Regions from separate parts of the Paenibacillus sp. FSL E2-0151 genome, predicted to be linked through region 4. Evidence: riboswitches for the same ligand, from Rfam matches in the RefSeq annotation. Region 4 holds a riboswitch; each other region holds the start of a gene.
What was found. Region 4 has a riboswitch for thiamine pyrophosphate ahead of MHI55_RS18285 (thiamine phosphate synthase). Riboswitches for the same ligand answer to the same signal wherever they lie in the genome.
Positions count from the first base shown of each region.

Region 1: it holds a riboswitch for thiamine pyrophosphate, as region 4 does, so the genes downstream of both, thiC (phosphomethylpyrimidine synthase ThiC) here and MHI55_RS18285 (thiamine phosphate synthase) in region 4, are expected to answer to the same signal.
Region 2: it holds a riboswitch for thiamine pyrophosphate, as region 4 does, so the genes downstream of both, MHI55_RS04995 (ABC transporter ATP-binding protein) here and MHI55_RS18285 (thiamine phosphate synthase) in region 4, are expected to answer to the same signal.
Region 3: it holds a riboswitch for thiamine pyrophosphate, as region 4 does, so the genes downstream of both, tenA (thiaminase II) here and MHI55_RS18285 (thiamine phosphate synthase) in region 4, are expected to answer to the same signal.

Region 1 is NZ_CP150308.1:796,574-804,725, forward strand. Features, by position in the region: gene MHI55_RS03820 (alpha/beta hydrolase) at 1-492, opposite strand, end outside; gene MHI55_RS03825 (IclR family transcriptional regulator) at 852-1,595, shown strand; TPP riboswitch at 1,745-1,858, shown strand; gene thiC (phosphomethylpyrimidine synthase ThiC) at 2,243-4,060, shown strand; gene MHI55_RS03835 (hypothetical protein) at 4,592-5,281, opposite strand; gene MHI55_RS03840 (hypothetical protein) at 5,464-5,631, opposite strand; gene MHI55_RS03845 (zinc ribbon domain-containing protein) at 6,099-6,917, opposite strand; gene MHI55_RS03850 (YafY family protein) at 6,991-7,941, opposite strand; gene MHI55_RS03855 (response regulator transcription factor) at 8,026-8,152, shown strand, end outside.
Region 2 is NZ_CP150308.1:1,074,228-1,082,379, reverse strand. Features, by position in the region: gene MHI55_RS05010 (copper amine oxidase N-terminal domain-containing protein) at 1-108, shown strand, start outside; gene MHI55_RS05005 (pectate lyase) at 284-952, opposite strand; gene MHI55_RS05000 (radical SAM/SPASM domain-containing protein) at 1,300-2,175, opposite strand; TPP riboswitch at 2,393-2,495, shown strand; gene MHI55_RS04995 (ABC transporter ATP-binding protein) at 2,654-3,418, shown strand; gene MHI55_RS04990 (ABC transporter permease) at 3,498-4,235, shown strand; gene MHI55_RS04985 (ABC transporter substrate-binding protein) at 4,403-5,476, shown strand; gene thiM (hydroxyethylthiazole kinase) at 6,403-7,215, shown strand; gene thiD (bifunctional hydroxymethylpyrimidine kinase/phosphomethylpyrimidine kinase) at 7,212-8,024, shown strand; gene thiE (thiamine phosphate synthase) at 8,024-8,152, shown strand, end outside.
Region 3 is NZ_CP150308.1:3,701,729-3,709,880, reverse strand. Features, by position in the region: gene MHI55_RS16750 (spore germination protein) at 1-378, opposite strand, end outside; gene MHI55_RS16745 (L-dopachrome tautomerase-related protein) at 725-1,810, opposite strand; gene MHI55_RS16740 (hypothetical protein) at 2,064-2,348, opposite strand; gene MHI55_RS16735 (spore gernimation protein GerQ) at 2,537-2,779, shown strand; gene MHI55_RS16730 (spore coat protein) at 2,791-3,177, shown strand; gene MHI55_RS16725 (zinc-dependent alcohol dehydrogenase) at 3,174-4,310, shown strand; gene MHI55_RS16720 (hypothetical protein) at 4,342-4,542, shown strand; gene MHI55_RS16715 (spore coat protein) at 4,554-4,850, shown strand; gene tenA (thiaminase II) at 5,062-5,724, opposite strand; TPP riboswitch at 5,837-5,934, opposite strand; gene MHI55_RS16705 (endo-1,4-beta-xylanase) at 6,141-8,152, opposite strand, start outside.
Region 4 is NZ_CP150308.1:4,049,570-4,057,721, reverse strand. Features, by position in the region: gene MHI55_RS18315 (hypothetical protein) at 1-1,723, shown strand, start outside; gene MHI55_RS18310 (hypothetical protein) at 1,786-2,271, shown strand; gene MHI55_RS18305 (hypothetical protein) at 2,288-2,686, shown strand; gene MHI55_RS18300 (hypothetical protein) at 2,683-3,234, shown strand; gene MHI55_RS18295 (hypothetical protein) at 3,221-4,204, shown strand; gene MHI55_RS18290 (ABC-F family ATP-binding cassette domain-containing protein) at 4,343-5,893, shown strand; TPP riboswitch at 5,969-6,078, shown strand; gene MHI55_RS18285 (thiamine phosphate synthase) at 6,305-6,967, shown strand; gene thiO (glycine oxidase ThiO) at 6,985-8,151, shown strand; gene thiS (sulfur carrier protein ThiS) at 8,148-8,152, shown strand, end outside.

The sequences.
Region 1 (8,152 bases), 3.3 Mb from region 4:
TTGCTGTGACTCAGCTTTGCCACCTGTGGCTACAGCTTTGTTCACCTGTGAGGCGAAGCCATAATCGAACATGACCACGTTAAACCCAAGTTGATGGGCATAGTGTGCCAGGTCATACATGGGTACCCATGTTTCTTCACGATTGGCACCATAGCCGTGACTGAAAATAATCGTTTTGCTTGCAGCATTGTCAGCAGGTATATACCATCCCTGCATCGTCCGGCTGCCATCTGCTGCCGGGAACGTGATATCTTCATACTTCATGTTCTTGGCTTGCATCGGATTGGAGAAGACTGGCGCTACCGTTGGATTGGATAATACCCATGCGATATAACCATGCAGTGCAATAAAACAAAACAGTAGAAAAAATACAACGGAGAGCAGCAACGCTACGATAATATGTTTGAACCGAATCAGCCTCGGTGATAGGGAAGAGGGCAGATCGGACACTTTTGTTTGCAGCGGGGCTTCGCTCTGGGATGATTGATACATGAATGCCCCTCCTTTGAAGTTCAGTTGAAGATAACAACGACATGTAAAGAGAATTGCGTCGATTTCAGAGCCTGCTTCAGAGCGATATCTTAATGTAATATATCTTTATCGTATGTTCCAATATAGTCAAAGTCAATTGATTGAGGGCATTTGTTACGCAATTGTTATATAGTTCTTAAGATATATGGGTAACATTACCTTAGTGTGTAAATTACAGGGGATTAAGTCTTATAAAAAGGAAAAATTTACACGTTGGCCTATTTTGATTTTGGCTCTTTTTGGTTTACAGATGAGACCGTTTCTCATATAATTTATGTAACCAAGTTTCATGTGATGAAACATGAGGAGGGCATTATGCCATGGAAGATCGCAAGTTAACCGTCCGGGCTGTGGAACGGGCGCTGGATATATTATTATGTTTTACCACACGCAGTGATCTGGGACTCACCGAAATTGCCAGCCAGATTGGCCTGCACAAAAGTACAGTGCACCGTTTGATGGCTACGCTGGAGGATCGAGGGTTCGTGATCCGCGATGCAGCAACAGAGAAGTACCGACTTGGCATCCGAATCTGGGAGCTGTCAGCTCATATGTCCCGCAGTGATGATCCCGCTATTCTGCTGCTGCCTGCGATGGAGCGACTGAGAGATCGATTGGGGGAGACCGTGAGTCTGTACCTGCGTGACGGCAGTGAACGGATTCGGATTCAGGCTGTGCAAAGTGATCAGGCGATCCGCCGAGTTGCTCCCGTTGGTGTTAGACTCCCGCTGTCTGTGGGGGCTTCCAGCAAAGTCCTGATGGCGTTTGCCACGGACGAGGATCGTGAAGAACTGATGAACGGGCCGGAATGGCCGGTGTTTATTGATCCCGCGGTGTATTTAGCGCAGATGGGAGATATCCGGGATAACGGATATGCCACAAGTTACGAGGAACGTGAGCCGGGAGCTGCCGCGGTATCTGTACCGATTATGGATCGCAGAGGCAATATTGCAGCTGCCCTCTCGGTCTCAGGACCTGTCAGCCGACTTTCGCAGGAGACATTGCATGAATACGCACCTGTGTTGAAGGATGCTGCTACGCAAATGGGGCTCATGTTATCCTGATGTTGAGGTAAGTTTTTTCTCCAATAGAGTTTGATCATTTGGAATATAAAGGTTGTTTTTATGTTCCGGTTGCGCTACTCTGTAATGGACGGCTCAACGGGGCCAGCTTCATTGAATATGAACGGCGGCTTATGTAAGCCGCAACTTATTAACGTTACTGGGGGAGTCCGAATTGTCCGGACTGAGACGGAATCGCATGAGATTCCGGACCCTTTGCACCTGATCTGGATCATACCAGCGTAGGGAAGTAATCGGCGATATGACCACAACCACCACATGATGTGACCCTTGTAGGGCTCCGTTAAGGAGCTGCATAAAGGTGCATTATTGGTGATGGACATAAAAGTCGGTTCCTTCGGGGACCGGCTTTTTTATATACAGGGAACGGGCGATATAGCGCGGATTTTATGGGCCTCTTTTTCGATAACCTGCGGAAGTGGGCTTGGATGAGGAGGGAAGTCTTATAGATCGATGATCTGTGGCAGCCTCCGTCTGTTGTTAACTGTACATGAAAAGTGTCTCCCCTGGTCTGGTGTAGGATCGCTCTTTCTTCTCTGCATTGCGCATGATTTGGGACAGGTACGTAAGCGAGCTAACGATGAAACCAACCAAACAAGCGACGAACACTGAGGAGGAGACAAGCGAACATGAGTACAGGAAATCAAACGGGACAACAAGCGACGGAACAGGGACATAACGATCAGCAGGTGGAAAAAGAAACAGGAGCGGCCGGACGGGTTCAGCCCTTTCCCGGTAGCCGCAAAGTCTACATTCAGGGCTCACGGCCGGACATTGCTGTACCGGAGCGTGAGATAGCCCTTCATGACACGAATACTCCCCAAGGGGTGGAGCATAACGAACCGCTGCGTGTCTACGATACGAGCGGCCCCATGACCGATCCCGAATTTCATGCGGATATCCGTGCAGGTCTGCCAGCCCTGCGCACTCGCTGGATCACAGAGCGTGGCGATGTCGAAGCTTACCAAGGCCGTACAGTTAAACCGGAGGATAACGGACTGAAGCCCGGAGGGAAGAGAGCTGGCGCTGAAGAGTACCCCGGATTACGAGGCAAACCGCTGCGAGCACAGACAGGACGCTGTGTGACTCAGATGCACTACGCGAGACAGGGAGTCATTACGGCAGAGATGGAATTCGCCGCCATTCGTGAAGGCGTGGAACCGGAATTTGTGAGGCAGGAATTGGCAAGTGGACGGGCCATTCTGCCATCCAACATCAATCACCCGGAGAGTGAGCCGATGTTGATCGGTCGTCATTTTCATGTGAAGATCAATGCCAACATAGGTAACTCTGCCGTATCTTCCTCCATTGAGGAAGAGGTCGAGAAGATGACTTGGGCGGTACGATGGGGATCGGATACGGTGATGGATCTGTCCACAGGCAAAAACATTCATACCACCCGGGAATGGATCATCCGTAATTCACCTGTGCCGATTGGTACGGTACCGCTGTATCAGGCGCTGGAGAAGGTGAATGGCGAAGCGGAAGCGCTGACTTGGGAGTTGTACCGTGACACACTCATAGAGCAGGCAGAGCAGGGCGTGGACTACTTTACGATTCATGCAGGTGTACTGCTGCGTTATATCCCGATGACCGCCAAGCGAATGACAGGCATTGTGTCTCGGGGCGGTTCCATTATGGCAGCATGGTGTCTGGCGCATCATCAAGAGAATTTTTTGTACACCCATTTTGAAGAAATCTGCGAGATTATGAAAAGGTATGATGTGGCGTTTTCGCTGGGAGATGGACTTCGTCCAGGCAGTATCTACGATGCCAATGACGAAGCTCAGATGGCGGAACTGGCCACGCTCGGGGAACTGACGCAGATCGCATGGAAGCATGATGTGCAGGTGATGATCGAAGGTCCGGGGCATGTGCCGATGCACAAGATCAAAGAGAATGTGGACTTGCAGATGGAGATCTGTAAAGAAGCACCGTTCTACACACTTGGGCCGCTAACGACCGACATTGCGCCAGGATATGATCACATCACATCCGCCATTGGGGCAGCCATGATTGGTTGGTTCGGCACGTCCATGCTCTGTTATGTTACGCCAAAAGAACATTTGGGCCTGCCCAACAAGGATGATGTGCGGGAAGGGGTTATCGCCTACAAGATCGCAGCTCATGCCGCCGATCTGGCAAAAGGCCATCCACGTGCCCAGCGCCGCGATGATGCATTGTCCAAAGCGCGCTTCGAATTCCGCTGGCGTGACCAGTTCAACCTGTCGCTGGACCCGGAACGTGCGCTGTCCTACCATGATGAGACACTGCCGGCAGAAGGGGCCAAAGAAGCTCATTTCTGCTCCATGTGCGGACCAAAGTTCTGTAGCATGCGCATCACGCAGGACATTCGTGCCTTTGCCGCTGATAAAGGATTATCCGAGAATGAGGCTGTAGCTGCCGGGATGCAGGAAAAGGCCGAGGAATATCGGACACGTTCCTAGGCGCCGGTACAGCGAAAGCTGGGCAATCTGACATCGTTTGAAGGTGAGAATACTGCTATCATGTCGTCTTCTTCATCTTATTGATCAGCGTCCTGATACTTTTTATCAGCATTATGGTTGATTGTCTAGCAGATGTTTAATAAAATGAATGTAAGTAAACACCAATAAGAGTAGCCAGGCCAATGGCTACTCCTGCACAGCATTTGCGGTGGGTATTCCTCCGAGTGCAGCAAGTTCAGATGAAGTGACCCGTCAGGCCGTCAACCTGTGGCGGGTCACTTCTTTTTACGATCGATGTATGTCAGGAGCGCAATAATTAACATCGCGAACACGATTACGTCGTTAAAAGAGAAGTTCATAGGATCACCTCCCACTGGAGGCAAGCCTATTTCCCACCACAAATTGGCTGTACAAAGTGATTATACCATTTGAAATGCTCTTGTTCGAGAGCATTTTTATTTTGCAAAAGGAGTCAATATAGTAGTTTTCACATGTTTTTAGTGATTGTAATACTTCACTCCAAATCAGCCTCTACTGTCGAGCCAGGCCCAAATTCTTCTCCAAATACACCGCAAGCAATGCCAGCGGGCTATGGATTGGAACACCGCGATCTATTGTAACCTGTGCAGCAGCGGGAGCCATAGACAGTTGGGCCGCCACTACCGCTTTACCCGGGTACTGCTCAGCAATCTGCTGTAAGCCTTCTCGTACCGCTTCGAGATACCCTTGCTGATCTCCACGCATAATCAACTCAAATGTCCCAGGGATGCACACCGCTTCCGTCTGAGATGTCTTGGCAACGTGTAGTTGCCCATTCTCATCCTCTTGCTGTAATGTCTGATTCACCCGCGCCATCGTTCCTTCAATGGTTGCCGGGTTGGTGAATGCGATTATGTAATCTCCTGCTACTCGCCGCATCTCCTGCAATAACGGATCATCTATGCCGATCACAGGCACAGGGACCTGTGTGGCTTCCTGCTCCAGTACTGTCGCAAACAGGGTACACGTGACCAGAATGGCATCGGCATGACACTCAGCGATCCATTGGAGCGTCTGGGCTACCTTCTCGCGAACGACAACCTCGGAAAAGTCAGCGTCATGTTTAAGACGGTCCAGACCTGGATCGACGTAATGGACCAATTCAACTTCATAAGGAGCAAGCGTCTCTTCAATTAAGGCGATGTTGGAATAATGAGCGTGAAAACAACCAATGGTGATCATGTGCTAAGTCCCCTTTTACAGTTCGTATATGTCATGGATCTTTTAGATATTTAAACCATTATAGAAACATGCCTGAGAACTGTACAGTCGTTTATTGCTCAACGCCAATAACCGCCCTTCCGCCAAGCTGCGGAAAGACGGTTGATAACCTGACTCGACTAGGGTCGGTCCGGTGTCCATTTTTATCTAAGGGAAGGAGAAGCATTTTTCTTCGCCATTTTTTGTTGCAGAATTTCATGAAAGGATAGACCTTGAGTGTTCTCATTCTCCTTTTTAGGAGCAGTGGTCGCCGTGTTGCGCGGATATTGGTGATGGTACGGGATCATTTGCTGAATAGGCATGCGGATCATCTTGGTTCCTCCTTTGATGCGTTTTTTTGAATTATGTATTTCGACTGGTTACCATGCCAGGTGCGCATATAGGTACATGTGACTTGTTAGACGAAATAAAAGAGTTTAAAGCGTAATTCCAATTGGATTGTAGTGATTTTACCCGGTTTTAAGGAGATGTAAACGTTTTTAGGGAAATTCAGGAGTAAAGGACCTAATATTAAAGGTTTGATATGGGAGGATCGAATCGGTTGTTATGTGAATAGTCCCAATTTTAAGGAAGTCAATGGTACCCGCATATGAGGCATATTATCTGGTTAAATGATGCAAAGCATGCTAACTAACTTGGTACCATGGTCGGGTTGTTTAGGGGATAATGTAGTTCCGGATATAACAAAAAAACTGCCGAGCGAACCCGGCAGCTTGCTTGATTATGAAGAAAGATGCGATGAAACTTTGATTCTGTCTGAGGTGGTATCGTGTTGGTTTTATCTACTTTGGCGAACAGCGATGTATATATCCACTTGTACACTTTCGGGATTCAGGCTGCGTTCATCATATAATTCAAAATCCCCGGTGAACGTACGATCACTTTGTTTATCCCAGGCCCACACGGCTCCCCAGGCTTCGCCAACAACCTCTGCCATCGGTCCTTTTCTGGAAGTGAATACGGCGTAAGTTGCAGGAGGGAGTAAAATGTCGTCCAATCCTTCAGGCAATGATTCGTTCGGACTGACCTCATGCCCTACCAGTATGGTGTATTCTCCGGTTATCCCATCGGTGTAATCCGTGTAACAACCATAGCGAACAACTTCAGGTGCAGGGAGGTGCTCTGAGGCAAAATAATTGTTCCAGAGTCCCTGAATACAGCCTTTGCCACTGATCTCAATGGCGTTGGTTGTGCGGGCGGATACGCCGGCAATACGTTTGCCAGGGAGCGTGACATAACGAACGGGCTGGGCAGAGAACGAATGCTCTGTTGTTACCTGACCAGGATTAGCGGAAGCAGTAGAGTTTTCAGCCAGAGATTCTGTGTGTTGATCCGTTGTATTCGTGCGCCAACGCTTCAAAAAAGGAAGCTGGTTGCGCAGCATCGAACGAGCGGATTCCTCATCCATGCCTTCGTCCTTCAGAATGGCAGTGCACATCTCCGTCATGCCTTCTAGTGACATACCGGGCTGCTCAAACTTGCCCTCTTTGTAACAATAAATACAGTACTCACGGGTTGTGCTTCCATCTGCTTCCGTTCCGAATTGGGCAGGGGTTGTGAGCGGCATTCCGCAGCTTTGACATACAGTAACGTTCATGATTAGTTCCTCCTCATATATGTAGAGATTGAATATATCTGAAGTATACGGGTAGGAACTGGACAGCTGTCTGTCAGGTTTGAGTCGGAGGTATATAATTTTGTACAATTTGCTCCGCGATACGGCAGATTTCATCCCGAATATGCTGAGGTTCCAATACTTCAACGTCCGCGCCGAAGCCCAGAATGAACCCATATAACCAGCCATCCTCGGGAAAAGCAACCTGGCTGATGTAATACCCAGTCCCATCAGGCATGACATTCTCGATCCCAAACCATTCTTCCGCAATATGACGGACGCGAGCATGGAATTTCAAGATTAACCTAGCTTGATTGTCCGGACGGCTCCATTCCTGTTGCCAGGGTCTGTCCTGTGGGTTGATGACTTTACGCTCGAAGTGCTCATTAGCAAGTGTGACATCTTGCATGCGCACAAGCTTGAACATGCGAAATTGATTCCGCTCGTGACAAAAAGCATACAGATACCAGGAATGCTTCTTGAGTACGATGGTATGAGGGTCGGCAGTTCGGTGAGTATGGATACCTTCCGCACTGCAGTAGGTAAAGGTTACGGGGCGTAATTGATCCATACCCTGTTCGATAAGTTCAAGCTTGATTTTCAGCGCTTCGGGATGCGTCCAGGTCGAATAATCCACGATGAATCGATTCGTATTGGCCTGAAAATCGTCATTTTTGGATTCAGGTACGATACTGCTGAGTTTTTCGACCAGAAGCTCACGCGCCGCATTAGCATGGGAAGTGGATACACTGCGCAGTGCAGTGACGATGGAGGCGAGGTCCTTGTCTGTTAATACGTTTCGATCCAGACGGTAACCCTCTGCCAGACCAATCCCACCGCTTGCCCCCTGATATGTCACCACGGGGATGCCTGCTTGACCCAATGTATCGATGTCCCGATAGATGGTCCGGATTGATACTTCGAACATATCTGCCAAGTCTTTGGCTTGTACCCGTCCACGATTGATTAGCAACACCACGATGGCTAATAAACGCTCCAGTTTCATATGTATGGATTCCTTTCATTGGTTTATCTGTTGGATTCAAATATGTTATATTGTTGAGCATCACACATAGGAGTGGAATAAGCAATGAAGCGAATTACGATTCTGATCGCAGACGATGAAGTTGAGATCGCTGATCTGGTTGCTTTACATTTACAAAAAGAAGGATATCATACCATTAAGGCCTTTGATGGGAAGGCGGCGGTTCAAGCTG
Region 2 (8,152 bases), 3.0 Mb from region 4:
CTTGAAGAAACCTCTTACGAGATCATGAACAAATTGGGCTCTATTGATACCGGTTCTGTTGTCCCCGAGAAAGGCAAAGTCATCGTTGAAGTTCCGGGAGAGAAATAGTCTGAGCATCCTCTATAAGACATTGCTCAGCAGAAATTATCACATCTGCATTACAAAGAGCGCCCTCAAAGTCATTGTGGCAATGACCTTGGGACGCTCTTTTTGGCGTTATATTTTAACTTCAAATCACAAGTGGAGCTTAACTTTTACCAACTCCAGCGATTCAATCTCCTGTTTAATATTGCGTATTGCCGGATTGACTGGTCTTACCTGAAGCAAATCCCTTGAATAGGGTTGGCACTTTGGAATAACGGGTATTCGTAATTTTCCCTTGTGATGTGCTGCTGTCTGTACGCATAATCGAATCTTTCACATTGGAAATGTTGGAGTTATCCAGCGTCATGTTAACTGCAAAGGAAGTTCCACCATTTTGGCGAACCAGTTTGCCAATATCATCTGCACGGAAATTTTTGATGTTAATTGTTCCAGCTGCATTCATCTGGAACACTTTATCATAAGCCTTATACGCTGCCCCACCGGTAATGTTAACCGTTCCGGCAGACTTCAATGTCAGTGCATCCTCGCCCACGTCCTGCCAGACCACATTCGATATATTACAGTTGCCATAACAGTGAACACCATCAGCAGCTGGTGATCCAATGTTTACGTTTTTGAGCGTGGCCCCTGCCTCCAGACGGAAGACTGGCTTCTGATTTTCTGCTTGAGATCCGTCGCCCAGTGTGGAAGGATTGGCTACAAATGTTTTACCTTGGCCGTCATAGGTCGTGCCCTTTGGAACCACAATGGTTGAATTTACAACCGTAGGCGCAGCCGCAGCCGGAACTGCACCAAATATAGAAGCAACCAAACCAGCGGACAGTAACAACGTCAACATTTTTTTCATAACTTTATTCCTCCCTTATTCTCTCGTTTTTTGGTAGTGTACAGCCTGGGCTTGTACTGGAAGATCTTCAGAGGTGCACCTCTGTCCGATCTACAACCTAATCTTACCAAATAAGGGAGGTAACTAGAATAATCATTAGATCAGATATATCATGACATCGTACAATCCCTGTCATATCGGCATTTTTTGCATGCTAGGTCTCTCAAGCAATATGCTCATATCAACCTCTGGTATGCTCATTTGTAACGTATATACCCCTCACTTAATCCCCGATAACAAAGAAAGACCACTGCATTTGTCTCCAAATGTGTGATCTTGAATGGCTTCTGGCTTGCTGATATAAGATATCAGGCTCCAAATCTCTGACGATAACCGCACTTTCTACACAACTCTTCTACAGCTTCGCGTTTGGAGAAGCCATATACCAGATTGTTCGCTCGCTCACCCTCAATAATCTCCGAGAATGACTTCTCGTGCACATTACCAAGGTTAATCACACCCTCGCCATCGAGACAGCATGGAACCACCGTTCCATCTACAAGCACAGCTGCCTGACCGCGAAGTGCATGGCAAAAGCCTTTACCGTCATCTTCAGGTGCATCCAGACTTGGCCACTGGAACTCATGGTCCTGATTCAGGTATACATTCGGGGCAATTTTGACCCCGCTGCCTGGAACTACTTTTTCCTCAATGCGGAAGTCCAGATTAAACTCACGTTCCAATACTTCAAGGGTCTCCCGATTTCGATTCATCTGAGCATTTGTGAAGTTATCCTGTGTCAGATTCCACAACCGGAATGAAATGATGACATTGTGCTTAACGGCCTCGTGTACAAAGGACAAAATATGACGCAGATACCCGTCACGATCTGTTGAACCTTCATGCCCATCGAAGCTGTGCAGGGAGAAATTCATCTGCCGCAGCGCCGGTTTGCCAAGCAATTTATGCTGAGTCTTGGGCAGCAGTGTACCATTCGTTGTAATGTTCACCTTGAGTCCCTTCTCATGTGCGGAATCGAGCAACAGATCTATTTTGGGATGCAACAAGGGTTCACCTTTGACATGTAAGTAAATATGATTGGTGTGTGGTTTAACTTGATCCAGTATATTGTTGAAGACTTCAGGGTCAATGAATCCTTTGGCACGCTGTGTCTGCGGACAGAAGCTGCATGCCAGATTGCAGATACTCGTGATCTCAATATATACTTTTTTGAACGTTTTCAACTCGGGTCCCCATTCTGCCTAGGAGGGAGAACAATCCCACCTGCATTTGTGATCCGGCCAATATGCGCCACCACTATTATATCGGGTTAGGGAGCCCAGGTAAATTGTTCAGTTGTTCGGGTATGACTCCAAGTTCATCTCAAGAATTCTATCATGCTGCCTCTTTACAGTTCATGTTCGATTGATATATGCTGAACACACAACTGCATATCTTGAACTTTTGCACTAGGGGAGCCTTGCGGCTGAGACGAATATGACTATTCGGACCCTTTGAACCTGATCTGGATCATACCAGCGGAGGGAAGTGGAGCGGCCTTTTAGTAAGCGGAATTTTTTCATGTATGTGAAGATAAATTGCGGATTTAACTTACAGACCCACTCATTTCTCCGGAAATGGGTGGGTCTTTTTTGTTCCTTTTGCAGAGTATAGGATGCCGTTGTTATTGCAGTAGTCTGACATCAAGGGGGTGAGGATCAGATGGATAACCATGTAACCATTCACAACGTAAGCTTTGCTTTTCCCGAAAAAAAGGGTTCCCCTGTGCTCTCCAATGTGTCGCTTCAGGTTCAACAAGGAGAATTTGTCTCGCTCATCGGCTCCAGCGGATCAGGTAAAAGCACGCTCTTCAAGCTGCTCGCAGGCTTGCATGAACCAACCGTTGGCACCATCGATATAGCTGATGTCCCGCAAGGACAACGGCTCGGACGAGTCGCCTATATGCCGCAGAAAGATCTGCTGTTATCCTGGCGTACCGTCATGGAGAACTGCATGCTACCTGCCGAGCTTGCACCAGGCCGACAGGATAAGGACAAACTACGAGCCGATATCATCGCAGGATTGGCAAGGTTCGGCTTGTCCGGTTATGAACATTCCTATCCGGATGAGTTATCCGGCGGCATGCGGCAGCGGGTGGCATTGCTTCGTACCTTGCTTACAGGCGGGCAGCTCATGTTGCTGGATGAACCCTTCGGTGCACTCGACGCATTAACCAAACGAGAAATGCATCGCTGGTTGCTGGAGCTGTGGGAGAGCTTTGGCCAAACCGTGATGTTCATTACACATGACATCGAAGAAGCCCTGCTGTTAAGTGACCGTATCATTCTGTTAACTCCAGGAGGGCAAGGTCAGCAGTTGCAGGAGATGACGGTTCCTTTACCACGCCCAAGGCATTCGGACATGATCTACGAACCGGCTCTCGTGCAGATGAGGCAACAACTGGAGGAACAATTGCATGCACGATAGAGCTGAGGTTAGCGTCTGGACGTGGTGTTTAAAGTGGCTCTCGAGGTCGTTTTCCCAATATGGTCTGTTCATTATGCTCATGTTCTTATTACTGGCGATCTGGGAAGTGATTGTGCGTATGGGATGGGTGCCCTCCTTCATCATTCCTGCACCCACGGCCATCGTAAGCTCACTGGTTGAGCATCGCCGTCTGCTGTTGACCATCCATCTGCCTGCTACCTTTATGGAGGTTGTTGTTGGTTTTGTCTTGTCCATAGTGACTGGAATTACGCTGGCAACAGGCATGCATATGAACCGATCGATTGAAAGGGCATTGTATCCCTTCATCGTGATCAGTCAGACCATACCGTTGATTGCCTTGTCCCCCGTATTTATCCTGTGGTTTGGTTACACGTTGTGGAGCAAAGTCGCCGTGGTATTTTTAATCGCATTCTTCCCCATTGTGGTCAGTACCTACGATGGACTCCGCCAAGGCGATCCAGAGCAGCGTGAACTGTTGCTCACCATGGGCGCCAGCAAGTGGGATATTTTTTGCAAACTCCAGGTTCCGCTGGCACTTCCCTCTTTTTTCTCGGGGCTAAAGATGTCTGTGGTGTACTGCGTGGTTGGGGCAACGATTGGCGAATGGCTCGGTGGTAGCAAAGGTCTAGGGTACTTCAGCCGTCGTATGTCCAGCAACATGAACACGGATGCGATGTTTGCCGCCATTTTGCTGTTATCCCTGCTTGGGATCGTTTTGTTTGTACTGATTACCTGGCTGGAGAAACGGTTTAGCATACGGCGTCATCGTCATGGAGGCAAAAGAAAGGTTGGATAATACTTAGACAGAAATTAGATGTAAATACAGTAGTTACAATCTTCAAAACAAAACATATCTTATGCACAATTTCAGCAACATCTTCAATCAGTTCATTGTCACATTATCGTTAACATGCTGTTGCCCATTTTCTACAAATCAAAACGATGAAATGAGGAACTTCATTTATGAATAACAAAGGTATATACTCCCTGCTTCCCATCATACTCATTAGCCTTTTGCTGATCGTTAGCGGATGCAGCACCACAGACAATAGCCAAAATACGCCAACAACAGATTCGGCAACCAATACACAGCAAACAGATCCGTCTGCAACCGAACCTGCATCAGACGCCAAAGATAAACTGTCTATCATGCTCGACTGGTACCCGAATGCAGTACACTCCTTCATCTATGTGGCTCAGGAAAAAGGATACTTTGCAGACCAAGGTCTGGATCTCGATATTCAGATGCCTGCGGATACCAATGATTCGCTCAAACTTGTTGCTGCCGGAAAAATTGATCTGGCCCTAAGTTACCAGCCCCAAATCTTGCTCGCGCGTGGCGAGAACATTCCTGTACGTTCCATTGCTGCTGTTGTTCGGCACCCGCTTGTGCATCTGTTGACCGAAGCGAATGGCAACGTAAGTTCACCCAAAGATCTTGAAGAAAAGACTGTTGGTTATTCCTCCATTCCTCTGTACGAAGCGATGGTACGCACGATGATCAGTAAGGATGGCGGCAATCCCGACAACATAAATCTGGTCGACGTTGGGTTCGATCTGATTCCTTCGCTGGCTTCCGGACAAGCGGATGCGATTATGGGTGGTTTTATTAACCATGAACAATTGATTTTGGAGAAAGAAGGACATGCCATGAAATCGATTAACCCCGTCGATTATGGTGTGCCTGATTATTATGAATTGGTCCTGACTGCAAGTGAAGCTGGCATTGAAGCAAAAAAAGACCAACTTACCCGGTTCGTCAAAGCGGTCCAGGAAGGACAGAAATATGTGACTGAGCATCCAGAAGAAGCCTTGAGTATTCTGCTCGCTCATGAGAATGAAACATCACCGCTTGACCCGGAGATCGAAACCAAAAGCCTGGCAATTCTGCTACCACTCATGAATGAAGAAGGCCAACCATTTGGTCGGCAGGAAATGGAATCGTGGGAAAATGTACGTACATGGCTCGTTGAACAGGATTTGATTCCTGAATCGGTGAAAGCCGAGGATACTTTTATTACTCTGCAAGGAGAGTAAATAAAGGAGAGCAACGCGAATAAAGGAAAAGTGATTGAACATAAAGGGAATGAAAGCAATGTGATTAAAAGCAAAGTTAGCAAAACGTAGGATCGAATGCATGAAGTTTTGCGAAATGGAATTGGCCTGAAGCAAGCATCGGAGGATCAGAATTTATAACAATCCTAAGTGGCTTGATGTGCATCTGGGCAGATTGATATGCGTTTGGGTGGCTTGTTGATATGTATTTGGTAATGTAATTAGCGCTTATCTTCAAGCCTACTGGGAGCTGAAACGCTCCTTAACTTGATCGAAACAGAGCATGCTACGACCGCTAACGAATCTGAGGCGTCCTATTCAGGGATTTGGAGCGGTTGCAGAAATCTAAAGAACCTGAAACATGTTATATCAGAATAAATAGCTGTTTGCAGCGTTTTGGTCAGGAGATTCTGGGAATAACGTGTCTGATGTTCCTTACATTTCAAAAGGAGGACCTGACAGCCAAATAAGACGTCCTGTGTTCTTTAGAAACATCGTCTGACCAGTCGTGCCCCGATCGATCGTGCCCCAATCAGTTGGGTATCGACCAGCCTGGACTTCAAGACACTGGTTGGATGCTAACATCCATCACAGTATTGCTTGCCTGAGTTTGGAGAAATACCCTGGGTTCACTTTCTGTATTTTGTATCGTTTCGTTTTTTACTGTTTCGCTAGATATCGATCAGAATGATTCAATTTGTCTATATCCAGTTCCAAAAATCCATTTTAGTGAGTTATGAAATTGATTTAGATTTTACGTTTCTGCTTTTCCCGCATTAATGCATCTGGCTGTTGTTAGACTCTGCGCCCCAACTCAACAAGGGAACTCATATCCAATTATTCTGTTGAGTGACTCCAGATATCGGACTTCCGCCGATCGGGTTACTTCAAAACAAGGAGGAAATTATATGTCTTATCTGGAACGTGTTCGTACGCAAAATCCGCTGGTACACAATATCACTAACCTTGTCGTGGCTCCCTTCACAGCCAATGGTCTGCTTGCACTCGGTGCGTCCCCTTTTATGGCCTATGCTCATGAAGAGGTCGCTGATGTCGCCAAGATGTCAGGAGCCGTGGTACTCAACATCGGTACACTCGATGACAAAGTCGTTCAGGCAATCCGTCTGGCAGGCCAATCGGCTAATGCGCATCACGTGCCTGTGGTGCTTGATCCGGTTGGAGCTGGCGCAACCACCTATCGCACGGAAACCGTGCAGATGCTCATTCGTGAACTTCGTCTCACGGTACTGCGCGGCAATGTGGCAGAGGTCGCTAATGTCATCGGTGAGAGTTGGAGTATTAAAGGTGTGGACGCAGGATCAGGTGAGGGCGACCGAATCGGCATTGCGGAGCGGGCAGCGCATAAACTTGGCTGTGTCGTGGTCATTACCGGAAAAGAAGATATTATTACTGATGGACAATCCACATTCCTCACGAGTAATGGTCATGCCCTGCTCACTCAGGTCACAGGTGCTGGCTGTCTGCTCAGTTCAGTGATTGGCGCTTTTACAGCCATAGCGGAATCAGGAGCCGATCTTCTAGGCAGTGTTGTTGAAGCGCTAGCGTTTTATGGTGTAGCAGCTGAACTGGCGGCAGAGCGGACAGCTCATCAGGGGCCGGGTAGCTTCCAGATTGAATTGTTGAATCAACTGGCACAAGTAACACCAGACCTCTTGGCAGAACGCGCACAGATCCGTCAGATCCGTGGAGGTGCAGTATGAGTATTGCTCAAGCGCTAACCATTGCAGGCTCCGATAACGGGGGCGGCGCAGGCATTCAGGCCGATCTGAAAACATTCCAAGAACTTGGTGTATACGGCATGACCGTTATCACCGCTATTGCTGCCCAAAATACAACTGGTGTGCAGGGCGTTTTTCCCATCCCTTACGATGGCATTGCCCAGCAATTGGACTCGACCGGCGAAGACTTTCAACCAACCGCAACGAAGACCGGCATGTTATATAGTGCCGAGATTATTCGTCTAGTCGCTGAGAAATGGCAGCAATACCGTTGGGCTAATCTGGTCATCGACCCTGTGATGGTAGCCAAAGGTGGCGCCCCCCTTCTCCAGCAGGAAGCTGTAAAGGCGTTGGTTACGGATCTGTTGCCCCATGCCCTGATCACAACACCCAATATCCCGGAAGCGGAACTGCTTACCGGGATGTCTATCACCAATCTGAGCCAGCGGGAAGAAGCCGCAAGACGGATTGTACAGATGGGCTCAACGTATGCTTTGGTCAAAGGTGGTCATGATGAAGGAAGTGGCATGATCGTGGATGTGCTCTACGATGGGCAGTCTTTTCATTATCTGGAGAATGTTCGTGTGGTAACCCGTCATACACACGGAACGGGGTGCACATACTCTGCTGCCATCACCGCAGAGTTAGCCAAGGGTTCACCTGTTCTGGCTGCCGTTACGACCGCGCGAGCATTCATTCAGGCAGCCATCGAAGATGAGCTGGGGATTGGGGCCGGACATGGGCCGACAAATCATTTTGCGTATCAGCGCAGACAGCGGGGTGAGCAGTGATGCGCCCTTGGGATGCAGAAGCGGTACGACGCGCGATGCAGGTATATTTAGTGATGGGCAGCGTCAATACAAAGCAAGACCCTGTGGAAGTGCTGCGCCAGGCCATTGCTGGCGGCATTACGCTGTTC
Region 3 (8,152 bases), 350 kb from region 4:
AGGTTCAATTGCCCGGCCAAGAGGATTTTCCAACTGTATGCCTAGCCATTGATCGTTGACTGAATCGTATAGAAGAATATATCCTTGCATTATTTTTTGCCCAGCATCTTCGATCGATATAACTTCTGAAACATCAGAATTGATTATGCATGAAGAAAGCGAATTTCCGCCTGATTGATGAAGTGGCTGAATAATCGCCTCGTTTAAACGCTCTTGATCTATTAACGTTTTTATAAATAAAAGATGGACTGAAGCACTCGTACCTATTTTGTGCTCAATGATTTCGGCATCTTCCATATGGTTTAATATCTGTTTTAAATCATCAAGCCATGTAGACTTTTGATGATTTTTCATTTGAGGCTCGTGTTTTTCAACCATGGTCGTCTCCTTTATCAAAGTAATAAAATGGTGATAAGGTTAATATCTTGTCCTGTAATCGAAAAATCATACGACCGGCAATTTGTAGTTTAACAGCAATATCGGGAACAACATGCTACCAGATTAATCTTAATCGAATGAGTGTATTATGGTACCCTACCCTTTGTATCTGTCTCCGGCTTTCCTCTTGGGCGACAAAAAACAAAAAGACAGGCATCAACTGATACCTGTCCCTATCTTAAGTTCATTAGAATTACTATATTGCCCTTAGATAAAGGGCCTACGGTCCCGCAAAATGAACTGAATAATCTGCTATTAAAATCTGCTTTGAAAAGTGGGATGTATATCAAAAGGTAGGAGCAGGTAATTCATCAATTTTCAAACGTAGTAAAATGTACGGTTTTTGTCGCAGGTCTCTTCCATAATGAAATCTCGCCTGCCTATGTAATTGGTTCACAATCACATATAAGTATTGATCCGGACCAATAGAAAACGTATCTGGCCATAAAATTCGGGGATCATGGGCGATGGTTTCCATGATTCCATTCGGCAATATCTTTCGAATACTATCGTTTTCATAATCTCCAGCATAAACGTTTCCTTTAGCGTCCGTGATCATCCCATCAGATGCGCCCTTCTCTCCCCAATACTGCACAAGATCACTTAACTTAAAATCCGGTATCGTTCTGTCTCTTAACGATTCTGTTGAGATCGAGTATAGCTGGCGACTGGTTAATGGACAATAGAATAACATTTTTCCATCAGGGGAAATGGCTATACCATCAGAGGCCAATCGAAACGGAGATGTCGAACCATCCGCGTTTCGATTCATCAAAATTTTACCTTCCACTTTTGGCACAAAATATGGATCGGGTGAGGTCGAGCTTGCTCCATGCAACCGTCTATACGCATTTCCGTTTTCTAAATTTACGACGATAATAGCGCCTGGACCATTGGAAGAAGAATCCGTTATATATGCGAAACCTGCTTTTCCTACACGAAAGTCAAATCGGACATCATTTAGATACGTTGTCGGCAAGACTACATCATCTGCAAATGTATATACTTTTCTAATTGTATTTGTTTCTAAATCTACCGCGACTAATTTTGCGCCGCCTTTAATAGGCTCTGAAAAGTTTGGTGCAGCCGTGTCAAGTACCCACAGGGTTCCCCTTCCATCTGCAACAACACTTTGGACACTGATGAAGGACATAACGATATTCAATGGGTTGATCAAATTCGTTTCTTCATTAGGATAAGGTTGCATCTGACCATCAACAATTTCCGCTACCGTAAATCTAACGTCATCTCCCCATTTTGGAAAGCAAATAAAGGTACGCCCGGTCTCGGATACACTAACGCCTGTAGGCATAGCCCCGTAAAAGGAATGAACGAGTTCTAACTTACCAAAATATTCTTCCATAGGTAACATAGGCTGTATGATGTCCTCCTCAACATAGTTGAATAGATATTACCTATAATTATGTTCAAGACTTTTTCTAATGCCTGGCCCTTAATCATTCTTTTTTTACCTCGATTTTGAAATTGTCCGATACATTTAAAAATACAAAAAAACTTCGGCGTAAGCCGAAGCATGTTGACGTTAACTATATGTGCTCTAGGAAAAATGCTTCCTCCGATCGTCAACGCAAAACTTTGCCAAGCTTATCAGTACCAAAAAGGTTTTATTGTTGGTCCGGTAAACCTAATGCATTGGCTGAAGTTATCGCTTGATCTAAAAATTCCTCTGCTCGGGTCAATTGCTGCCTGGCAATCTCCAACGCTTGTGAATTTGTTGCCACATTAGATTCACTTAACGAGCTTATTGCCTGATTTAAAGCCGTCTGCACCTCAGAAACCGCGTTAGATGCATGCTGCTCCAGCGTATTACTACCACTCGAGTTAAGTGCATCTTCTGCTGGTTTTCTTGCGTTTTCGGTTGCTAGATCAATTTTGTTTTTATTGGGCACCGTGACTCCTCCTTCCATGAGTAAGATCATTCATTTAAACAGAAATAAGTATGGGATTGAGATTTTGTTTATATCCCTGCGACTGTATGGGAATATTCGGATCTTACCTCTCCGGTGATCCATATTAGTATAAGATCCGATGCATTGGAAAATCTAATCTTGATGAAAAAGGAGGGGATCATTTCTGAATGGCTAATCCAACGCTAGCGCCGCACGAATCGATGGAACTGCATGAAGCGTTAAACTTCAAAACGCTCTGCATCGCTAAGTCGAAACTTATGCAAGGCCTGGTCTTTGACCAAGAGCTAAAAGCCTTAATGCAGAAAGACGTAACTCAATCCATACAACAGATCGCTGAGCTGCAAGCAATCTACGCAAGAGCTCCTTTCCAAGCACCCGTTCCAAATAATCCGACACCTATAACACATTAAGGGGAACTCAGATGAATACCGATTATTTAGATCCGATTAATTCATTGAATATGCCGGAAATGGCAGATATGACTTTTGCCATGGACTTCCTTCTTCGTGCCAAGGAGGGTGTACGTAATTTGTCCATCGCCCTGACGGAAACGGCTTCACCGGATGTAAGAGCCCTGCTGCATACTCATCTTAAGCAGGGGATTGCAATGCACCAAGAAATCTCGGAGCTCATGATGCGCAAAAAATGGTTTCATCCTTATGAGTTGAACGAACAGTACCAACTCGATCAGCTTTCGGCGAAAAATACGGTGATGATCGGGCAGATGAATCTGTTCCCGGGTGATACGTCACGTAAAGGGATGTTTGATCGGACCCCAGATGAACATATTGGAGGACATAAAGCATGAAGGCGGTAACGTATCAAGGGGTTAAAAATGTCGTGGTCAAAGAGGTGCCGGATGCGAAGATTGTGAAACCGGACGATATGATCGTAAAGATCACCAGTACCGCCATTTGCGGTTCTGACCTTCATCTTATTCACGGGATGATCCCTAACCTTCAGGAAAACTATGTCATCGGGCATGAGCCGATGGGGATCGTAGAAGAAGTAGGTCCTGGCGTGACCAAGGTAAAAAAAGGTGACCGTGTGATCATTCCGTTTAACATCGCATGCGGAGAATGCTTTTTTTGCAAAAATCAGCTGGAAAGCCAATGTGACAATTCAAACGAACACGGGGATATGGGCGCATATTTCGGCTACTCCGGAACGACCGGCGGATATCCCGGCGGGCAAGCCGAATATTTACGGGTCCCATTTGCCAATTTTACCCACTTTAAGATCCCTGAAAACTGCGAACAACCGGACGAAAAGCTAAGCTTGATCGCCGATGCCATGACGACGGCATTCTGGAGCGTAGATAACGCCGGCGTTAAGAATGGTGATACAGTCATCGTGCTCGGCTGCGGTCCGGTCGGACTCCTGGCCCAGAAGTTCTGCTGGCTGAAAGGAGCTAAGCGGGTCATAGCCGTCGACTATGTCGATTACCGCTTAAAGCATGCAAAGCGAACAAACAATGTGGAAATCGTAAACTTCGAACAGGATAAGAATATTGGGAACACTCTCAAGGAAATGACCAAAGGCGGCGCCGATGTCGTGATTGATGCGGTAGGAATGGACGGCAAGATGAGCGATCTTGAATTTCTAGCCAGCGGTATGAAACTGCAAGGCGGCACCATGAGTGCATTTATCATTGCATCTCAGGCTGTCCGCAAAGGTGGCACCATTCAAGTCACTGGTGTATACGGCGGACGTTATAACGGATTCCCGCTCGGTGACATCATGCAGCGAAACGTGAATATCCGTTCCGGACAAGCTCCGGTCATTCACTACATGCCATACATGTACGAGTTGGTTACGTCTGGCAAAGTGGACCCTGGGGACATTGTTACGCACGTCATTCCGCTCAGCGAGGCCAAGCGGGGCTATGAAGTGTTCGATACAAAAACGGACGATTGCATTAAAGTCATCTTAAAGCCTTAAATATGAATTGATACATGGGAGGACAATCTGAATGGATTCCACATACGCTTTGCATGAGATGCTCGAGGTGCATGAAATAGCTGCGTTCAAGACGGTTTGCATGACAAAATCCAAGACCATGCAAGCTCTGGTAACCGACCCGGAGCTCAAGCAAATTTTGCAACAAGATGCGACATTATCACAACAGCAGCTTCAGGAGCTCGGTGGAGTGCTGTCTAAAGCGACTGTATAGGAGATAAAAAAATGAACCCAATATTAGAACACATGACTGGTCTTAATACGCTGACCGATGACGTGATCGCAATGGATTTTTTGATGAACGCCAAGAGCGGTGTCAGAAACTACGCCATGGCTGTGACCGAATGTGCCACCCCCGAAATCAAACAAATTTTGATGAAACAGCTCGATGAAGCCATAGACTCTCATGAAAAGATATCAAATTACATGGTGCAGCATGGCTTATACCACCCTTACCATATTGCAGAGCAAATTCAGCTCGATCTGAAAAATATTCAGACTGCTATGAACATTCCGTCCTGACACCCTTTTTGATTTTAGCTAGAGACTTCAGTGAACAAAATGTTCCTGTGTCAAGAATTTCAACAATAAAAAAGGCGGATACACTCCGCCCTTTTTTTGGCATCGTCACGAAACACGCATATACAAGCGTTCCTTTACTTAAATCTACTTATTTTTCATCCTGAGACTGTTTATGGACGCTGCTCGCTAATTGAATTAACTATTAGTGAACTCAAGGCTCCAACCTCCATGACATCTCCCAAAAATCAAGCTCAAAGCGACTGCACATCACGAAAATATCTTCCATCCGTTGGTACGTTCCCTCGCTACAGCCTTCTAATAGCTTATCCGTTAACGTCACTAGGGATTGATTGTTGCTGTTGTATTCAGAGGAAGCATATCCTGTGATCCACTCTCCATAAAAAGGATGATCAGCTGCACCTGGCTTTTGAGCAAGGACTTGACCAATCTCCGCATAGCTCCATGAGCAGGCCAGAATGGATACAAGTACTTCTGCTATGCCACCCGCATGGGAAATAGAGAGCATATAGTTAGTATAGGCTGCATTTTTCAGTGCAGGTTTTACCTGGAACACATGATCCTCTGTAATTCCTAATCGCTCCATATAAGAACGATGAATTTTCATTTCACCATTCAGGATGTTATCTACGTTTTTACTAAAAAACTGCATCAATTTGGGGTCGTGCGACTTGACGATACCTAGTGCAAATACACGGGCATAATCGAACAGGTACAAGTAGTCTTGCAGCAAATAATAACGAAATTGTTCAACCGGTAAGGAACCATCTCCGATTCCTTTAACAAAGGGATGCTCGAGACATTCCTTCCACACGGGCTGTGCTGCCTGATATAGTCTCTCTGAAATAGTCAACATGTGTTCCTCCAATTCATAATGTACGTATTAAAAACAAAAAAACGAAACATCCATAGGATGTTTCGCAGACAAATACACTAAAACAAGGGGGTTCGCATGAGCTACCCAAGTACAGTGTTTCATCGTTGCATCCCTACGTTGGCATTATCCAAGTCAGGTAAGGTCGGTTTAACACCCTCTCAGCCGGTTAAGGCTCCCTCGCAAACGGTTGTATGTAGTTGATTACTTTCTTATTCCCATAAAAGAAAAAATAACATCCATTTAGTATATCAAGGGCTGTTAAATATAGTCAAGGCAGATTGTATCGCCCCTCATCACCTTTGGTGACGTATGTAAACGATGAAAACCATCACAACAATGGTTGAGTTTTAGCCACTGTTATGATGTTTTCTATTCTTGCAACTACTGCCGATGGTTTAATGTCCGAGTTTGTTCTTTCCGACAAAAGTGAGTATTCCGTACTGGGAAGTGTTTCTCCAGCTCTCATTGGTCGTATCATTCCACTTGGCTACGCTCTGCTTACCTCCGCCCTGGTTGTCGTTAATTTGAAGCTCGAAACCGAGAACATTTCCTGTTTTGGGCGTCAGTGAATGTAACTGGATTCGGGCTTCTACGAGATATCCTTTATTTGTTTTCTTCACAGCACTTACAAGGCGTCCAGGTGAGGCACCCCCTGCAAAGGTTCCTACATTGTCTGCACTGATTCTGAACTGGGCATCATCATATTGAAAATACGGTGTGCGCTGGTGATTCTCGTCCAGGAAAATCTCAACCGAATCCTGATCCCATGGGTTGATGCTATCTGTGATGATGTTTGGATCAGTGACGTCGATCAGCAGGTATAGATATTCACCTGACCACATTGCGCGAGCCACTGCCTCTGCACCTTCGCTTTGGTTCAACCGGTTTACTTCAATCGGTGCAGCCTTATTCCATGATGTGTCTTTCTTCCCATCAATCTGAACAATCCCTTGTACAGCTTGTGCAGATTTGGGCATAGGGGCAAGCTGAATCACGCCGTATTTGCTTGTATCCTGTTCCTGAGATTGTGTTCGATCATTCCAGTACAGTGGATTATAAGGTTGTGTCCCACTTGAACCGCCATCAGTCACACGGATATCCAATCCGGCTTCATATTCTGATCCGACTTGGATACCACCCCACGGAATGGACAATTCAACCTGATATCCGGCTTTGGTCTCGCGTACACGATATGAACGCTTCTCCACGCCCTCAGCTTTGCCCGACCGCTTAATGATTACATGTCGGTCATCTACTTCATATGAAGTGGTCTTGCCATTATTGAGATCAACAAAGATATCTACTTTGTCATTCACATCTGCCTTCGCATCCTGAACATCCACGAGGATATACAGGTTACTATGATCCCATAAGGTGCGGAAACTGGCTGATCCCGCAGAGTCACCCTTCAGTGGAGTAGACACCGCTTTGTTCCAGAGCGGATCTTGTGACTGTTTTTTGATATCCGGTTTACCCGAAAGTGAGACGGCTCTCTGTGTCAACACAGGCAAGCTGGATTCATCCACAAGTCCCCAGTATGCTTTTTTGGCCTTAAGGGCTGAATCAAACAGCATAGCCTGGTTGTTGTAAGACTTCTCATCTTGGAGTCCCCATAAGGTAACTGAAGAAATGTGGTCTTTGTGTTTTTTGTACAAATCCAACAGTTCCTTATATCGATACGCCTGCTTTACTGCAACTTCATCGGACATCTCTTCACCAAATGGAATTCCGCTATCCACATCCAGTTCCGTGATCTGAATATCCAATCCAAGTTCGGCGAACATGCTGATCGTTTTTTCAATTTCCTTGATGGGCGGGGATTCCAGGTTATAGTGGGATTGCAAACCCACACCATCGATGAGCCCTTTCTCTTTCAGTCGTTTGACCAACTGATACATATGCTCTCTTTTCTCAGGGATTTCCGTGAAGTATTCGTTGTAATATAATTTGGCATTCGGATCGGCTGCACGAGCGAATTCATAGGTTTTCTCAATATAATCCGGACCAATTAGTTCATAAAAGGGACTTTTACGTAAACCGTTGGCATCACCATTGCTATCCGCAATCGCCTCGTTTACCACATCCCAGGCATAGATCTTACCTTTGTATCGGGTCATGACGGTTTCAACGTAATCCTGAATCCGGGCAAGTAGTAATTCTCGACTCGCAGGGTTACCCTGAGGATCCTTGAACATCCACTCTGCTGCATCAATATGCCACAACAACGCATGTGCGCGTACGCCCATACCATGCTCCTCGGCGAACTGAACATATTGATCGGCTGCCTCGAACTCATAAACACCTTCGGAAGGAGACATGTACTTCGGTTTCATCTCATAGGTTGCGGTCAAGCTGTTAAAGTGCTTTGTGAGCAGTTGTCCGTATGCGCCTTCCAACTGCCAGCGAT
Region 4 (8,152 bases):
TCTTCTGCAGCCGGGTATCGCTTTTGTAATACTTTCCGTACTCTGTGCTGTGGTGCTAAATAGCTTGGTATTGGATATGTGCCTCAGTCGTATGGAAAAAAGGTTGCTGGTGCAGATGTTAGATCTCTTTGCAGATGTAAGGCATCGTTATCATCAGCATGGCATGGTTGAGGAAGCGCTCTATGAAGCCGCTGAAGCAGGTACAGGAGAAGCAGCAGAACAGGTAAGACTGATCTACGAAGCTCTAACTTCTCCAGATCCGAATGAAGCACTTGAGCGTTATTATGAAGTGGCTCCCAACCGTTTTCTCAAAGGATTTGCCGGCGTTTCCTATATGGTCATGGAGTTTGGGGATAAGGACAGAGCACAAGGCTCTATTTATCTTAACGGACTTGGTAACCTGACTCAGGAGATCCATCTGGAGATATTGCGGCGTAATAAATTGGATTACCTGCTCAAAGGACTTAATATCATCGCGCTAGCTCCGGTATTGTTCACTGCTCCAATCGAACGCTGGGCCAGAGTCAGTTTTCCAACGATGGATGAATTTTATCGCAGCAAAATCGGTTTTGTTACCAAAATATCAATCTATGTCATCATCATCCTTGCTTATTTGCTTCTGCAAAGGCTCCAGCAATACGATGAAACTCGTTACCGGTCAGGGCATAAGCATTCATGGTTGGATCAGTTTCTGTACAAGCAAATCTTCATACGGAAATTGGCGATGTTGTTTGCAGCGAAACCTGGCAGTGCACAGTACAGTCAAACGATACGGCTCATGAGGGAGAGCAGCTCAGAGTTGAAATACGAATGGCTTGCCATTCGTCGAGTGATGTTATTCGCAGGTTGTTTGGTTCTTACAATGGTGTGCATCTTGCTGTTGCACCAGGTTGAACGTAATCATATCTTGTATGATCCAATCCGCGATGATCGAATGTTTGGTGCAATGGCTGAAGCGGATCTCAGGAAAGCTGAGGAAAAAACAGCGTTGGATCAATCCGTGTTGGAAAGTGTAGAAATGAACCGAGGAGCTACATACGAAGAAGTCTCCAAAGCGTTACAGCAGTTATCTCCAGTTCAGTTAGACCATGATACCCAGAATGAGACCATCACGCGCATTATGCAGAAACTTGAGGTGTATAACAAGCAATATGTACGCTGGTGGGAAATGATTATAGCCATTCTCATGGGTGCAGCAGGGTACTACATGCCCGTATGGCTTATGTTATTTCAGCGGAAAATGCGAAGGTTGGATATGCGACATGAAATCTATCAATTCCAGACAGTGATTTCCATTTTGCGTGAGATGGACCGGATGTCAGTCGAGGAGATATTGGAGTGGCTTAATCGATTTTCCGTCATTTTCAAGCGCCCGCTTCAAAAATGTTTGTTGCATTTTGAACATGGACCAGAGCTTGCACTTGAACAATTAAAGGAAGAGGCGGGTTTGCCCGAGTTCCAGAGACTGGTTGATAAATTGCAGCTTGCCCTTGGCAAAATTTCAATACGTGAAGCCTTCGATGATCTCGAGAGCATGATGGCATTTTATTTTGAACAACGCAAGCAGGAGTACAGCAAAATGATAGATGTCAAAGCATCATGGGGGAGAACTATTGGATTTACACCTATGTATGCCCTTATCTTTTTGTATCTGGTTATTCCATTGGTCGGTATGAGTTTCTTACAGATGAGCATTTATTATGAGCAAATTCAGAAACTGTAGCACAATTCATCTGTGTGACAGTCTGAAATAGTTTAATAACTTATAACTTGGGAGGATTTATCATGAACAATGCATCAAGCGCTTTAAAGGTGGCAGCAGGGATATTCTTAACAATCGCTTTGATCACAATTGTAGTTCTGTTGTTTATTTCGGCTCAGGAGGCAACCAAGACGGCCCAGAACAATTTTGCTGATATCCAAACCGAGTTGTCCCAGGCTGCATTTACGGTATATGACGGAACAACCATCAGTGGATCACAGGTAACGAATGCGCTGCGTAAATATGCGGACAAGGATCAGTTCGGTATTCAAGTTATTACAGGTAAAAATAAAGCGGGTCAATGGTACGGCAATCAATTAAACATTTCACAGGATCTCAATAATGCGGACTACGGCTCGGTTATTGCACCCGACGATAAAGTGGGGATTATTAACCAGACCATGAGTGAAAAAGAAAATCAATATGTCAATCCAAGTGGTAAATTCAAAGCCATTATCGTAAAAGACCGTTCGAACGTGGTAAGAGGGCTGATCTTCCAGCAATCCTGACAGGAGTTGGTTTAACATGTCCCGGAATACACAGCATCTCATGTTGTTTTGTACGGCGGTTGTCCTGTTTGTGACAGCCTGCCTGTACGGGCAACAGAATGTTAAGATTTTATCAGCGGCCTTGAACGACAGAGTACAGACAACAGCAGGCATGGAAGGTCGGCTGACAACAACACTGCATACCACCAATCCGTATCAGTATAGTGGTGCGGAAGTGTTGCATACCGTTAGACAGATGACAGGCACAGGCATTACTGTGGAGGTAGATGGAACTTCGTATGTGATCGATCCACTTGTCAGCAAAACAGCGACGATTCCTGTCCAGCTCGATGCCACCTACAGACCAGAGTTTATAAGAAATGAAACTGGAGAACTGCTCAAGATTGTTTTTTGGAAGGAGGCGAGTGTGAATTGATTAATGCCGCATCCAAGCTGCTTGCCGTATTGCTCGCAGTCCTTCTGCTCTATGTGTACCCAGCTGCTGAAACAGCCGATCGGCAGGATGATATAGCACGTATGACGGCTGTTCAGAATGTAACACGTTTTGTTGATGCTGTCCGAACAAAAGGGTATATTTCACCTCGAATGTTGGCTGAGTTTGAGGAGCAACTGGCTCAGACAGGCAATGTGTATGAGGTATCCATGGAACATTTACATAAGAAATATGTACCTCATTATATGGATCCAATGGACAATAACAGTTTTAACGGGACCTATGAGGTTGTGCAGGATGGATATTATTCGGCTCAGATTCGAGAAAGACTATTCCCATCCTCAGGTGTGATACCGGTTGATGATCCTGGCCGAAGATATACGTTGACGACAGGGGATTTTTTCACCGTGACGCTCCAAAATACAAATCGTACACCTTCCATGCTCATTCGTGAATGGTTGAGTGGTACGGCTCAGGCTTCAGCAGTATTTGTAACATACGGAGGTATGGTCCTCAATGAAGATTACTGAGCTATCCATTGTATTTGTGCTGATCTTTTTCCCGCTCTTCTGGATCATCTCACTCCATACCCAAGATGCCGAAGAGGCTCAATATTTTGGTCAACGATACAGATCTGCACTTCAAACCTCAGTCATGGATGCAGGTGCAGTCATGCATCAGAATGAGAAACAAAATGATGAAGCGGGTTATGATTCAACCAAGTTTGTTAAAGCGGACAAAGAGCTTGCCTTGTTAACATTTACGCAGACGATGGCTTTGAATATAGGGATTCAAGACGATCCCGCAGCTATTCGAAACATGTTTAATTACATTCCTGCCGTGGTTATTCTGGATTATGATGGCTATTATATGTTGTCCAAAGAAACAGAGATGACGGGTAGCCGTGAAGATTCTTTCAGGCAAGTGTGGAGCCCCAAGAAACCTTATACATATTCAGATTCTAATGGTAACAGTATCAACTTTACACTGGATGACTACGTATATGCTTTTGACGCAAGCGCAGGGAGATGGATTGAGGGATTCCAAAAAGAACTGGCTTCAAGCACACAGATTCCTTTACTTCAGAATACCAGCGTATTTGAGCAAGTTAGACAAAGCCGGATTGTGACTACGGTGCAGGATGATCTGGCTGATGTGATTAACCGCCATAATGAGTTTGCCAGAAAAAACGGTATTTCCTATACATTTACAATGCCCCTGATTGCGCAGGAAGATTGGTACAATTCCATTAATGATACAGGGATTATGGCCTTTATCCAAGGTATAGGTGTGGGTGACCAAAAGATCAACAATTATGCGATCGGTGGAGGCAGACTTGTGAAGAAAACGGCCATCGTAGGTGGGGTAGATCCTTTAACGGGTATCAAGTACTACTATCCCTCCACATGTGGTAATGGTTACCGTGCTGAAGAGGTGTTTACAGACGCAAGACAAGCAGCTGCACAAGGCTATTTCGAATATAAATGCTCTAATCGTTAGGGTAGCCTGTATGACAAAATCATGTAAGAGGTTCCTGAACTGTTTACATTACTTTCAGAAAAGACGGGACCTGTGCTAGAATAGGGTTTCGGAACAATAATAAAAGTAATGTCTAATAGATAGGAGCAACCTCATCTTATGAGTTTATTGTCAGTAGAGAACGTAAGTCACAATTTTGGAGATCGCACGTTATTTAAAAATGTATCGTTTCGTTTACTTGCCGGAGAGCGTGTAGGACTTGTTGGTGCCAATGGTGTGGGTAAATCCACATTAATGAACATCCTTACCGGTAAATTGCTTAAAGATAGTGGAAAAGTGGAATGGACACCTAAGGTCCGTTATGGATATCTGGATCAGCACACGAAGCTTACCCCAGGCAAAACCATTCGTGACGTTCTTAAAGATGCATTCCTTCCGTTGCTTGAATTAGAAAAAGAAATGATGAATATAACGGACCAGATGGCAGATGCAGATCCAGATAAGCTGGAGCAGTTGCTGGAAGAGATGGGCGATATTCAGGAACAACTGGAACAGGGCGACTTTTATCTGATTGACGTAAAAGTGGAAGAGATGGCCAATGGACTTGGTTTGTCCGCAATTGGTCTGGATCGGGATGTCGCAGCTCTAAGTGGTGGACAACGTACCAAGGTGCTTCTGGCCAAGCTTCTGCTTGAGAAACCTACAGCTCTTTTGCTGGATGAGCCGACCAACTATCTGGATGTAGAACACATTGAATGGTTGTCACGTTACCTGAAGGACTACCCTCATGCGTTTCTTTTAATCTCCCATGACACGGAATTCATGAATGAAGTCGTAAATGTCATTTATCATTTGGAATTTGCCAAATTAACGAGATATGCAGCGAACTATAACAAGTTCCTCGAGATGGCTGATATGAATAAAGCCCAGCATATTGATGCGTACGAGAAACAGCAAGAGTACATCAAGAAGCAGGAAGATTTCATTCAGCGTAACAAGGCACGTGCTTCAACTTCAGGTCGAGCGAAGAGCCGGGAGAAACAGCTGGACAGAATTGAACGTATTGATCGTCCAGATGAAGCGGCCAAACCAACGTTCAAATTCAAGGATGCCCGCGCGAGCAGCAAAACGGTCTTTGAGGGCATTGATTTTGAAATTGGATATACGTATCCTTTGCTGCCTAAAATGACAATGACAATTGAACGTGGTGAAAAGATTGCCATCGTAGGTTGTAATGGTGTGGGTAAATCAACACTGCTGAAAACCATCCTGGGAAAAATATCTCCACTCAGTGGAAAGACTTTCTTGGGAGATTATCTCGAAACGGCCTATTTTGAGCAGGAAGTTCGTGCTGGGAATATCACGCCGATTGAGGATGTGTGGAATGAGTTTTCACATTTGACCCAAAATGAAGTCCGGGGTCATCTCGCTCGCTGCGGGTTGAAAAATGAGCACATTACCCGTCCGCTTAACATGCTGAGTGGTGGAGAGCAAGCCAAGGTTCGTCTATGCAAACTCTTGATGCGTGAAAGCAACTGGATTCTATTCGATGAGCCGACGAACCATTTGGATGTCACAGCTAAAGCTGAGTTACAGCGTGCCTTGCAAGAATTCAAGGGAACGGTGTTGCTGGTATCTCATGAACCTGATTTCTACGAGGGTTGGGTTACCAAAACATGGAATGTTGAAGAATGGTCTGAGAAAAACTAGACAATTCAAGCAACGCTTAATAGAAATGAACGGTGACAAAAAAATCCTTCTATGGTAACATAGGCTACAACTTCATATGAACACTAGGGGGGCCGCACGATGTGGCTGAGATGGAAGAATGCGATTCCGGACCCTTTGCACCTGATCTGGATCATACCAGCGTAGGGAAGTGGCGAGCGCGTTTCAGTGAATGACGTGAGCAAACGGCAATTCGGAAGGATTTCAACCGTCTGCTTAACGAATTGAAACATGCAGTTGCGTGTATAACGTTATGGCTATAAGGTCTATAGCTTTATTGCACGAAATGAACTGTATGTATCAGTCAGTCATCTGGTCCTATAATTAATACGCAGCCACTCCCCTACGGGAGTGGCTTTTTTGTGTTTTCATAGCATTCACACATGGAAGGGGATGAACAGTACGGTAAGTTCTCATGAACATGTTCACGAATCATTTGAATTGCATGTTGTATCTACGGGTGTAGGGAATCAAGCATCTTTTGTAAAAGCTGCAAAGGACGTTTGGCCATGGGTGGACTACATCCATATACGAGAGAAACAACTCTCGTGGCAAGACAAGATCGGTTGGGCTGAAAGTCTGCGTAGCGTTGGCGTTCCATCTTGTCGCATCGTTATCAATGGTTCAGAACTGCCACCACAGAATGACATCTATGGCGGTGTACATTGGGGGCAAGATGCGATACGTAACTATAACCCTGCTGTAATAAGCAATATGCAGCGACTTCGTTTGGGCGTATCTGTTCATTCAATCGATGAGGCAAAAATCGCTGAAGAACGGGGAGCCGATTACCTTTTCTTCGGGCATGTCTACTCAACCAACAGTAAGCCTGATCTTGAACCAAGAGGATTATATGCTCTGGCTGAAGTGTGCTCTGCTGTCTCCATTCCTGTCATGGCGATTGGGGGCATCGAACCGGGGAACATTCACGCTATTCGCTCTGCAGGCGCACAGGGAGTCGCTGTGATCTCGAATGTATGGGCGAGTGATTCCCCGGATCGGGCGGCTGCATTATTAAGGCAGTCTATCGTGGCTACAGAAAGTCTGAGGCGCTGAATCAAGGAGATGAGAGGATGAAAGAGATCGTTACTGATAGACCGGATAAAATTCATGCAGAAACGATTATTGTAGGAGGAGGCGTTGTTGGTTGTGCCATTGCGTATGAGCTTGCTTCCCGTGGACAGGATGTGCTGTTGCTGGAGCGTTCGGCGATTGCGGGAGGCACTTCTTGTGCGGCGGCTGGAATGCTGGCGGCAGATAGTGAGGATTTTGCTCATCCTTTGATGGCTAAGCTCGCCAGGCAGAGTAAACAGTTACTTATCGAGCAACAGGTGCTAATGGCTACACTCAGCAAGGTAGAGGTTGGTCTGCAACGCCAGGGATTCCTAACTCCTTTTCGTTCATACAGTGAATTAAGTAGTTATAAGGACAATCGGAAGTCTGCGTTGTCTGCTGATGAGGTATGGTGGGATCGTTCCGTTGTGCAACAGGAGGCATCATGGCTTAACAGAGATACGTATGGAGCCTACTACAGACCTTACGAGAGTGAGATTCTTCCAGTCCATCTAACGAAGGCATACGCCGAATCGGCTCAAACATTGGGAGCACGGGTTATGGAGGACATACAGGATATACGTGTGCAAGCAAACGAACACGGCGTGCAGGGAATCAACACATCCACCGGTGAGATGAGATGCAAACATGTCATTATAGCGGCTGGATTACAGAGTGAAGAGTTGATGAGACATGTGAATCTGAGCTTGCCTGTGTGGTCGGTAAAAGGTGAAATAGCCGCCGTTCAGTTCTCAGATGAACATGCAGGGTACAGACCTGACAGAACGGTGTATGCAGAGGATATCTATATTGTTCCCAAAGCCAATGGAGAGGTTTGGCTCGGGGCAACCAGTCTGCCAGGCAGAACGGATTTGAACGTTTCTGTACAGGGTGTTCAGAAGCTATTAACAGCGGCTACCCACTGGGTGCCTGGGATGAAGGAAGCACAATTTATACGAGCGTGGGCAGGCGTAAGGCCGGCAACTCCGGATGGTCTGCCTTATATAGGTGCTTGCGAAAGTGTTCCCGGGCTGTTTGCCGCCTTTGGACATTACCGTAACGGTATTTTGCTCAGTGCGATAACAGGCAGACTAATCGCTGAATTACTCGCGGGCAAAAGCTCAGAAGAGCTCGGAATTGAGGCGATGAGCCCTGAGCGATTGAACAGAAAGGGAGTGGTGCAGTGAA